DNA from 2 places in the Kitasatospora sp. CB02891 genome. Region 2 is predicted to be linked to the other one. Evidence: riboswitches for the same ligand, from Rfam matches in the RefSeq annotation. Region 2 holds a riboswitch; the other holds the start of a gene.
The links. A riboswitch is a leader RNA that binds a small molecule or an ion and turns the genes downstream of it on or off. The one in region 2 is predicted to bind cobalamin.
Positions count from the first base shown of each region.

Region 1 (4,972 bases), on a different contig from region 2:
CCAGGGCCATCGCCGCGATCGCGGTGGAATCCACGTCCGGGGTACGGGAGTTGGGGATCAGGCTGGGCCAGGAGCCGTCCGCGTTCTGCAGCCCGCGCAGGTAGGCGACGGCCGGCCCGGCCTGCTCGGCGTGCCCCGCCCGGACCTGGGCCATCACGCCGAGGGCCTGCGAGAACACCGACTGCGCCCACTGGTAGTTGCCCGGCCCGTCGCAGCCCGCGTTCACGTCGGCGTGGTCGCAGACCATCCGGTCCAGGGCGGTGATCAGGTCCTGTCCGCCGAAGTGCCGCGGGTCGCGTCCGACGATCTCGGCGAGCAGCGCCTCCTTGGCGACCGAGCCGCCGCCGGCCCACTCGGTGCCGATCGCCGTCCAGTCGTTGACGGACCGTTCGGAGCGGTCCTTGCCCTGCTGGTCGAGGAAGTCGGTGATCCGGCGCAGCGCCGCGTCGTCCGTGCCGGTGGCGGCCAGCGCGTACGCGGTGTCGATGGTCAGGCCGAAGTCGGCGAAGTCGGTGAAGCCCTCGTAGTAGTGGCCGTCGATCAGGCGGGCGCGGTCGGTCAGGTAGGCGCCGGCCCTGGCGAGGTCGGGGGTGCGGGCGGGCTGCGGGGCGTTGACCCGCCGCAGCACGGTGGCCGGGTCGGTGCCGGTGAGGGCGAGGATCGCCTGCTCGGTGGCGGGCGCCTCCGAGTCCGGGGTCCACTCGTCGGGGCCGAGGCCGCCGTCGGCGTTCTGCCGTGCGGCCAGCCAGGCGGTGGCCCGGTCGGCCTCGGCGGTGCGCCCGGCAGCGTGCAGGGCCTGAGCCGCGACGGCGGTGGACAGGGTCTCGGGGGAAGCGCCCGCGTACGGCACGAACGCGCCGTCGGCCCCCTGCTGGGCGGTCAGCCAGGCCACCCCGCGGTCGGCCACCGGCTGGTGGCCGCCCGCCAGTCGCAGCGCGATCACGGTCTCGGCGGTGGACAGCGGGTCGGACTCGCAGTACTGGCCGGGGCGGATCAGCGTGCCGGCGAAGCCGCCGTCGGCGCACTGCACCCCGGCGAACCGGTCCAGCACGGCGGGCGCCGGGACGACCCCGGCGCGGGCCAGCGCGATCACGCCCATCGCCTGCGTCCACGGGTTGGCCGCGCCCTGGAAGTCCCCGGCGGCGCTGCACTTCCCGCCCTGCCCGGCGGCGTCGCAGACGTGGTCGGTGAGCGCCGCGACCAGGTCGCGGCCGCCGAACGAGCGCGGGTCGCCCCCGGTGGCCTCGGCGACCAGCGCCAGCAGCGCGGCGGCCCGGGCGTCGGGCGCGGCGCCGGCCGACGCGCCGTTCGGGAACAGGAACGCGTCGGCGTGTGCGGCCAGGAACGCGGCGACCTTGCGCAGCGCCGCGTCCTGGGTGCCGGAGCCGGCCAGCGAGAGCGCGGTCAGCGCGGTCCGCGGGAAGTCCGGGCCCTCGAACGCCCAGTTCTCCATGTGGTCGCCGTCCGTCAGCTGCGCCGCCAGCCAGGCCGCGGCGGCAGCCGGATCGGCGGTGCGGCCGGGCGGGGCGCCGGTGCCCGAACTCCCGCCGGGCGACGGGCTCGGGCTGCCGGAGGGGCCGCCGCTCGCACTGGGCGACGGGGACGGGGACGGGCTGGCGGCGTTCTTCGCCCGCACCTCGTCCGGGGTGAACTTCGGCCCGCCGGTGGTCCCGCCGAGGTCGGTCGCGCCGTACACCCAGGCCTCGACCTCGCCGGCCTTCGGCTTCTGGCCGTCGGCGCCGAAGCGGCTGTACGTCCAGGCGGTGGCGCCGGGTTCGGCGATCCAGTACGACCAGTAGGCGCTGCCCTGCGGGGTAGTGGTGCAGGGTTCGGTGGCGGCGGTCGGGTACTGGGTGCCGGTGGCGAACGCACCGGTGCCGATCCGGCAGATGAAGCCGGGGCCGTCGTGCACGGTGCCCGCGGTGGTGAACCCGGCGTTGTGCAGCAGGTTCATGCCGGTGGTCGGGTGGGCGTCGCAGCCGCGGACCAGGCCGCCGCCCCAGGGGGAGAAGTCGACCGCGACGATCGCGCCGGTGGTGGCGGTGCACTGCTCGACCGGGTCGGCGGCCGCCGTGCCCGGGTGTCCGAGCAGCAGGGTGCCGGTGGTGGCGGCCGCGACGAGCGTCGCGAGCAGGGCGGCGGCCGGGCGGCGGCCACGGGTTCTGGACGGGTGCGTGCTGGTGCTGCTGTGGTTGACCCTCACCGGTGACTCCCTGATCGGGTCGTGGCGGGGTGTGACAAGGCAGCGGACGGCGGACTGGCCCCCGTACCGACTGCGTCGTAGTCCGCGACGACGCATGTGGTGCTGACGAACCCCCGGTGGCAGGCATTCCGGCTCCCCCGCCGCACGGGCAGGGCTACGGTTGCGGGTCAGCGCCGGATTCGGACCGGCTTCCCCTGACCTCCGAGGTGGAAAACCCGTTCATCAGACCACGTGAGCTGAGGGGGCGTCAACGCGCCCGGCAGCCAGTCGAAGTGCGCCCGGAGCGCTCGGAGTGGTGCGCAACTACCGCTTGATCGGCGGAGGTTGACCGGTAGGACCGACGGCTCGCCGGAGTCGTGTCGGGTACGTCACCCTGTCGGCCGGCCTGCTGCGTGGGGTACCGTCCGCGGTGGCCGAGCAGGGGAACCCGGTGGGAGTCCGGGACTGACGCGCAACGGTGAGGGGCCTTCACACGCCCGAGTCCGAATGCCTGCCGGCCGTGCACCACGAGCGAAAGCCACCCACGCGATCCGGGCGGCGGCCGCCCCGGACTCCGGCCGGACGCCAGCGCGTTCCGCCGGTGCGACGGGGACGCGTCGGCGCCCCGACCCAAGGAGTCCGTTGTGACCCGTCGTTCCACCACCGCCCTGGCCGCCGTCGCCCTCGCCGCGGGCGCGCTGCTGGGCACCGCAGTCCCCGCGCAGGCCGCCACCCCCGCACAGATCGCCACTTCGAAGACCAACGGCGTCGCCTACCTGAAGACCCTCCAGGCCGCCGACGGCAGCTACGTCACCTCCGGCGGGCTGTCCAACGAGTGGGCGTTCAGCGCGCTCGCCGCCGCCGGGACCGCCGCCGTGGACGTGCTGCCCGGCGCCGACCCCGCCAAGAACGCCCGCACCGTCTACCGCGGCCAACTCGCCGCCGCCACCTGGCCCGGCGCGTCCCCGGTCGTCACCGACTACGAGCGGGCCATCCTCAACTCCTACGCCGCGGGCATCGACCCGGCCCGGGTCGGCGCAGGCCGCAACCTGATCGCCGACCTCGCCGCGTACTGGCAGAGCGCCGAACCCGGCTACTGGGGGCCGTCCGGCAACTTCAACGGCACCGTCTTCGGTCTGCTCGCGCTCGGCAACGCCCGTACCCAGAGCGGGAGCCAGCGTGTCCCGCAGACACTGCTGGACGCCTCGGCCGCCGCCGTCCGCGCCAACCAGCACACCGACGGCGGCTGGAACTACAGCAAGGCCGCCGGCGACCCGACCGCGCTCGCCCAGGCCTCGGACATCGACATGACCGGCGCCGCGATGGCCTCGCTGTGCGCCGCCGGCGTGCCCAGCACCGACAGCGCGATCACCTCCGCCGCGAGCTTCCTGGCCGCCAACCTGAACGCCAACGGCTCGTTCGCCGCCATGTGGGGCCCCAACACAGACTCCAACGGCTGGGCGGTCTCCGGGCTGAACGCCTGCGGCATCAACCCGCAGGGCGCCGCCTTCACCAGCGGCAGCGGCAAGACCCCCGTCGACTACCTGATCGCCCAGCAGTTCAACCCCGGCGGCGGCTTCAAGTACCAGTCCACCGACACCACGCCGTCCGCGTACGCCTCGGTCGACGGCCTGCGCGCGGTGGCCGGCGGCGGCTTCACCGCCACCCCGCCCACCCCCGTCACCTCCGGCGCCCCCACCTGGGTCGCCACCACGGCATTCACCTCCGGCACCGCCGCCCGGATCGCCCTCACCGTCGACAACGGCACCGGAAACCTCAAGGTCTGCGCCGTCACCCTCACCCCGACCGGCTCCACCACCACCCTCGGCGCCGTCCTGGACGCCGCCGCCACCGCCACCCCCAGCGGCTGCGTCACCGGCGTCACGCCGTCCAGCGGCAGCGGCGCGATCACCGCCGTCAACGGCACCGCCAACGCGGGCGCCAACAGCTGGAAGGTCCGCCTCGACAACGGCACCGCCGCCACCGCCACCAGGGCCACCACCGTCAACGCCGGCGACACCGTCTCCCTGCGCTACGGCAGCTGACGCGGCATCAGCGGCGCGCCGCAGCGCAGGTTCCAGCGCGCGGCGCGCCCGCTGAGCGAGGTGACGGTGAGCGGGGCGACGTCCAGCCGCCAGAACGCGGCGGGCGGCAGGGCGAGGGCGTGCACCACGGCGGCCCGGACAACGGCCGGCTCGGCCACGGCGAGCACGCGGCCGGTGTCGGCGGGCAGCGCGTCCAGCCAGCCGCCGACCCGGGCCAGCAGCGCGCCGACGGACTCCCCGCCGGGCGGGGCGAAACCGGGGTCGGACAGCCAAGCGGCGATCGACTCCGGTTCGGCAGCCGCGAGTTCGGCCAGCGGACGGCCGCGCCAGGCACCCGGATCCAGGTCGGCGAGACAGGGCTCGTCCGCCGGCATCAGGTCCAGCGCCCCGGCGCTCTGCCGGCAGCGCGGCGACGGGGCCGACAGCACCCGGTCCGCCCTGGGCACGGCCAGCGTCCGGGCCGGAGCCAGGTCGGCATCCGTCAGCGGCAGGTCGTCACCGAACCGGGCGCCGCGGCCCTCCGCGCCGAGCGCCGGTGCGACCAACATCACCCGGACCGTCACAGGCCCACCCTCCCAAAGATCATCCGTCCACGAATCGTGGATCGGAGTGCCGCGCCCCTGGCGGGCCGTGCCGGGGAACGGTACCTTCTCGGCGAACAACCCCATATCAACGACGGTGCGTGGAAGTCCGGTGCAAGCCCGGCACGGTCGCGCCACTGTGAACCCCTGACCAGGGGGAAGTC
Region 1 covers NZ_NNBO01000005.1:470,483-475,454, forward strand. Annotated here, with positions in the region: gene CG736_RS14880 (prenyltransferase/squalene oxidase repeat-containing protein) at 1-2,203, opposite strand, end outside; cobalamin riboswitch at 2,304-2,437, opposite strand; cobalamin riboswitch at 2,568-2,716, shown strand; gene CG736_RS14885 (prenyltransferase/squalene oxidase repeat-containing protein) at 2,827-4,227, shown strand; gene CG736_RS14890 (histidine phosphatase family protein) at 4,215-4,790, opposite strand.
Region 1: linked by a shared signal. The riboswitch ahead of CG736_RS14880 (prenyltransferase/squalene oxidase repeat-containing protein) and the one ahead of cobN (cobaltochelatase subunit CobN) in region 2 are both predicted to bind cobalamin.

Region 2 (4,972 bases):
ATCGCGAACACGCCCGGGTCGCCCGAGGAGACGACCGCGACGCGACGGCCGCGACGCGCCAACTCCAGGGCGAATTCGGCGCGTACGCCCTCGACCTTGTTGTCGGAGCCGTGCCGGACCTGGCCGGCGCGGACCGGCACCCGGTCCAGGTAGGTGGTGTAGCCGACCAGGTCGGTCGCGCCGGCGAGCACCCCGCGCGCCTCGGGCGTCAGCCACAGCGGCCCGGCCGGGCCGGTCCCGACCACCACCACCTCGCCGGTCTGCGACGGCTGTTCGGCCGGGGCCGCGAGCGCCTCGAACGGCTGCCCGTCGGAGTCGAGGGCGGCGACCCGGCTGGGCAGCACGGCGACCGAGAAGTACGGCACGCTGTCGGCGTCGATCTCGGCGAGCAGGCCGGTGCGTTCGCCGTCCATGGTGGCGCGCTCGACGTACCGGGCCTCGTCCAGGCGTCCGGCCCGCTCCAGGGCGCGGCGCACAGTGGGGAAGGTCCGGCCGAGCTTCATGACGACGGCGGAGTCGGTGGCGGCGAGGCGCGCGGTCAGCTCCTCCTCCGGCAGGGTGCCGGGAATGATCGTCAGCACCTCCTCGGCCTCCACCAGCGGGGTGCCCAGGCGGGCGGCGGCGGCGCTGATCGAGGTGACGCCGGGCACCACCTCGGTGGGGTAGCGGTGCGCGAGGCGCTTGTGCATGTGCTGGTACGAGCCGTAGAACAGCGGGTCGCCCTCGGCGAGGACGACGACGGTGCGCCCGGCGTCGAGGTGGGCGGCGAGCCGCTCGGACGCCTCCTGGTAGAAGTCGTCCAGCGCGCCCCGGTAGCCGCCGGGGTGGTCGGTGGTCTCCACCGTGACGGGGTACATCAGCCGCTCCTCCAGCTGACTGCCCGTCAGATAGCGCTCGGCGATGGCTCGGGCGTGCGAACGGCCGTGCCGCGCGCAGTGGTAGGCGATGACGTCGGCCCGGCCGATGAGTTCGGCGGCGCGCACCGTGATCAGCGACGGGTCGCCCGGTCCGACGCCGACGCCGTAGAGCCGGCCGGTGGTCGCCGAGGAGGTTTCCTGACGGTCCGTCATTCCTGTTCGCTCGCAATCGCGTTGATCGCGGCAGCGGCTATCGCGCTGCCGCCCCGGCGGCCCCGGACCACCAGGTGTTCCAGTGCGGCCGGGTGTTCGGCCAGGGCCTGCTTGGACTCGGCGGCGCCGATGAAGCCGACCGGGACGCCGATCACGGCGGCGGGTCGGGGCGCACCGGCCTCGATCAGCTCCAGCAGGCGGAACAGCGAGGTGGGTGCGTTGCCGACGGCGACCACGGCGCCCTCCAGGCGGGGCAGCCAGAGTTCCATGGCGGCGGCGCTGCGGGTGGTGCCCATGGCGCGGGCCAGTTCGGGCACCGACGGGTCGGTGAGGGTGCAGATCACCTCGTTGTCGGCGGGCAGCCGCTTGCGGGTCACCCCGCTGGCCACCATGTTGACGTCGCACAGGATCGGCGCACCGGCGTGCAGGGCGCGCCGGGCGTCGGCGACCACGTTCGGCGACCACAACAGGTCCTCGACCAGGTCGGTCATGCCGCAGGCGTGGATCATCCGCACCGCGACCTGGGCCACGTCGGCGGGCAGCGCGGCGAGGTCGGCCTCGGCGCGGATGGTGGCGAAGGACTGGCGGTAGATGGCCGCGCCGTCCTTCTCGTAGTCGATCATGCGGTCCTCCGCCAGTCGGCATTGCGCGCCTCGGCGACTGCCTCGGCGAGGTCGTTCTCGGTCGTGTCGTTCTCGGCCGGGCCGTCCCCGGTCGGGCCATTCCCGGTCGTGTCATTCCCGGTCGGGCCGTTCCCGGTCGGGCCGTTCCCGGTCGCCCCCTGCCCGGACGCCACCGGCCACGGCGTCTCGCGGACGCGGCCGTCCACGGTGACGCGGTGTCCGGTGGCGGTGGCCAGCACGTCGACCCAGCGTCCGGCGGGGTGCCCGCAGCGGCGTTCGCAGCCGGACCAGTGCACGGGCAGGCCTTCGGCGGGGGCGGCGGCGATCGCCCGGGCGGCCTGCGCACGGACGTCGGCAAGCGCTTTCCCGCAACCGGGCAGGCCGGTGCAGGCGCTGACGCCTTCCCAGGGGCCGCCGGACTCCACCTGGAAGCCCGCGTCGGCGAGCCGCGGCAGCCACTGGGCCCCGGCCCCGGGCACGACGACGCCGCGCCACGGGGTGAGCCGCACGCTCCCGCCTCCGCCGCCACCCGCACCGTCCGGTCCGAGCGCGTCCGCCAGCAGCCGCCACTGCGCGCTGCTCGCCCGCCCGAACCGCAGCCCGACCGAGGCGGCGTCACCGACCGCGCCCAGCAGCGGCCGCTCGCCGGCGAAGCGCGGCAGCGCCACCTCTCCGTCGGGCAGCTCGGCCTGCACTTCGCGCAGGTGCCAGGCGCGTCCGGCGGCCAGGTCGAGGAAGTGCCGGGCGGCGGCGAGCGCGGCGGGCACGGGGTGGTCGACGACGGTTCCGGTGCGGGCGCGGCCGAGGCGCAGCAGGGCGCGCCCGTCGCCGACTGCGATCAAGGTCACATCGGCGTCGAGGGCGGCGATGTCGCCGCGGCCGTCGTCCAGGGCGAACAGGAATTTGCCGGAGAGCCGGGCGGCCCACGGCGCGGCGCACAGGGCGGCGTCCAACTCCCTTACCCAGCGCGGCAGATCGACGTCAGGGCGGCCGCGTCCGTCCAGGCCGGCCAGGGGCGAGGCCGCGATGTTGCGGACGCGTTCGTGGGTGTCGGAGGGCAGCAGGCCGACGGCGCGCAGCCGTTCGGCGAGGTCGGCGGCGCACTGCTCGCGCAGGCCGCGCAGTTGGAGGTTGCCGCGGGAGGTGATCTCGACCTCGCCGTCGCCGAGCGCGTCGGCCGCGTCGGCCAGCACCAGCAGCTGACGGTACGTCAAGTAACCGCCGGGCAGCCGGAGTCGGGCGAGGTGGCCGTCCTCGGCGAGGTGCAGGCGGAGCGCGCCGGGGCAGGCGTCGGCGCGGCCTCGGTCGGGCCCGACGAAGGGTGCCGCGAAGGCGTCGGGTGTGGGTGGCATGGCGGCGAGCATACCCATGGCGGCGGGTCGCGCCACTGCCCCGAGTGTCGACCTCCGGTGTCGTGGGCCCGGCGAATGCCCAGCTCAGCGTGGGGTTCCGGGGTCGGCGCGGATCGGATCGGGGGCGCGTCGCAGGTCACACTCCCCCGATGCGCCGTCAACCCGTACGATGCTGGCGGGTGCCTTTCGAGGCGTCCCGGGCGCCTTTCGGGGTGTCCGCTGCCAGCGACGGCACAGCGGAGGAAGTCCGGTGAGAATCCGGTGCGGTCCCGCCACTGTGACCGCGGCTCAGTGAGCCGTGGGAGCCAGGAACTCCGGCCGTCCTCCACTGCCCGGGGCGAGGACCCCGAGGAAGGTCCGTGCCATGCGCCGTCGCATGCCCGCATCCTGGCGGGTGCCCGTGGGCTCTGTCCCCGTCGGGCCCTTCCGCGTCCTCGATCGCACCTGTGCTCCCACGACCGGGTTGTCCGCGCTGTCCGAGACGCCCGGGAGGGCTTTCGCATGATCCTGCTGCTGTCCACGTCCGACACGGACCTGCTGAGTGCCCGGGCGTCGAACGGTCCGGTGCGGTTCCGGTGGGGCAATCCGGCCCGGCTGGATCCGGCCGGGCTGCCCGAACTGCTGGACGGCGTCGAGCTGGTGGTGGTGCGGCTGCTGGGTGGGCGCCGGGCCTGGCAGGAGGGTCTGGACGCGCTGCTCGCGGGGCCGCGTCCGGTGGTGGTGCTGACGGGCGAGCAGGCGCCGGACGCCCAGTTGATGGAGTTGTCGACGGTGCCGGCGGGCATCGCCGCGGAGGCGCACGCGTACTTGGCGCACGGCGGTCCGGCGAACCTGGCGGAGCTGGGCGCGTTCCTGTCGGACACGGTGCTGCTGACCGGTCACGGTTTCGCGCCGCCGGCGTCGGCCCCGTCCTGGGGTCCGCTGGAGCGCACCGCGCACTCGTCGGAGGGGCCTTCCGTCGCGGTGCTGTACTACCGGGCGCACCACATGAGCGGCAACACGGCGTTCGTGGAGACGCTCTGCCGGGCGATCGAGGCGGAGGGCGCGCAGGCCCGGGCGTACTTCTGCGCGTCGCTGCGCGGTGCGGAGCCGGAGCTGCTGGCGGAGCTGGGCGCGGCCGACGTGATCGTGACGACGGTGCTGGCGGCGGGCGGCACCCGGCCGGCCGACGCGCAGGCCGGTGGTGACGAAGAGGCCTGGGACGCGGGCGCGTTGGCGGCGTTGGACCGGCCGATCCTGCAAGCGCTGTGCCTGACCTGGTCGCGGGCGCAGTGGGAGGGCAGCGACGACGGGCTGTCGCCGTTGGACACGGCGACGCAGGTCGCCGTCCCGGAGTTCGACGGCCGGCTGATCACCGTTCCGTTCTCCTTCAAGGAGGTCGACCAGGACGGGCTCACGGTGTACGCGGCGGACCCGGAACGTGCGTCGCGGGTCGCGGGCATCGCGGTGCGGCACGCCCGGCTGCGGCACACTCCGGCGTCCGAGCGCCGCCTGGCACTGGTCCTGTCGGCTTATCCGACCAAGCATGCCCGGGTGGGCAACGCGGTCGGCCTGGACACCCCGGCGTCGGCGATCCGGCTGCTGGAGCGGCTGCGCGCGGAGGGCATGGACCTGGGCGACAGCCTGCCCGGTCTGCACACCGAGACCGAGCACCAGCACGACGGCGACGCGCTGATCCACGCGCTGATCGAGGCGGGCGGCTACGACCAGGCGTGGCTGACGGAGGAGCAGCTGGCCCGCAACCCAGTGCGCATCCCGGCCGCCGACTACCGGCGCTGGTACGCCACGCTCCCGGCCGCGCTGCGCGAGCAGGTGGAGGAGCACTGGGGTCCGGCGCCGGGCGAGCTGTACGTGGACCGTTCGCAGAACCCGGACGGCGACCTGGTGCTGGCGGGTCTGCGCTCCGGCAACCTGCTGGTCCTCGTCC
Region 2 covers NZ_NNBO01000001.1:966,897-971,868, forward strand. Annotated here, with positions in the region: gene CG736_RS04575 (precorrin-2 C(20)-methyltransferase) at 1-1,070, opposite strand, end outside; gene CG736_RS04580 (precorrin-8X methylmutase) at 1,067-1,693, opposite strand; gene CG736_RS36820 (hypothetical protein) at 1,690-3,045, opposite strand; cobalamin riboswitch at 3,239-3,377, shown strand; gene cobN (cobaltochelatase subunit CobN) at 3,547-4,972, shown strand, end outside.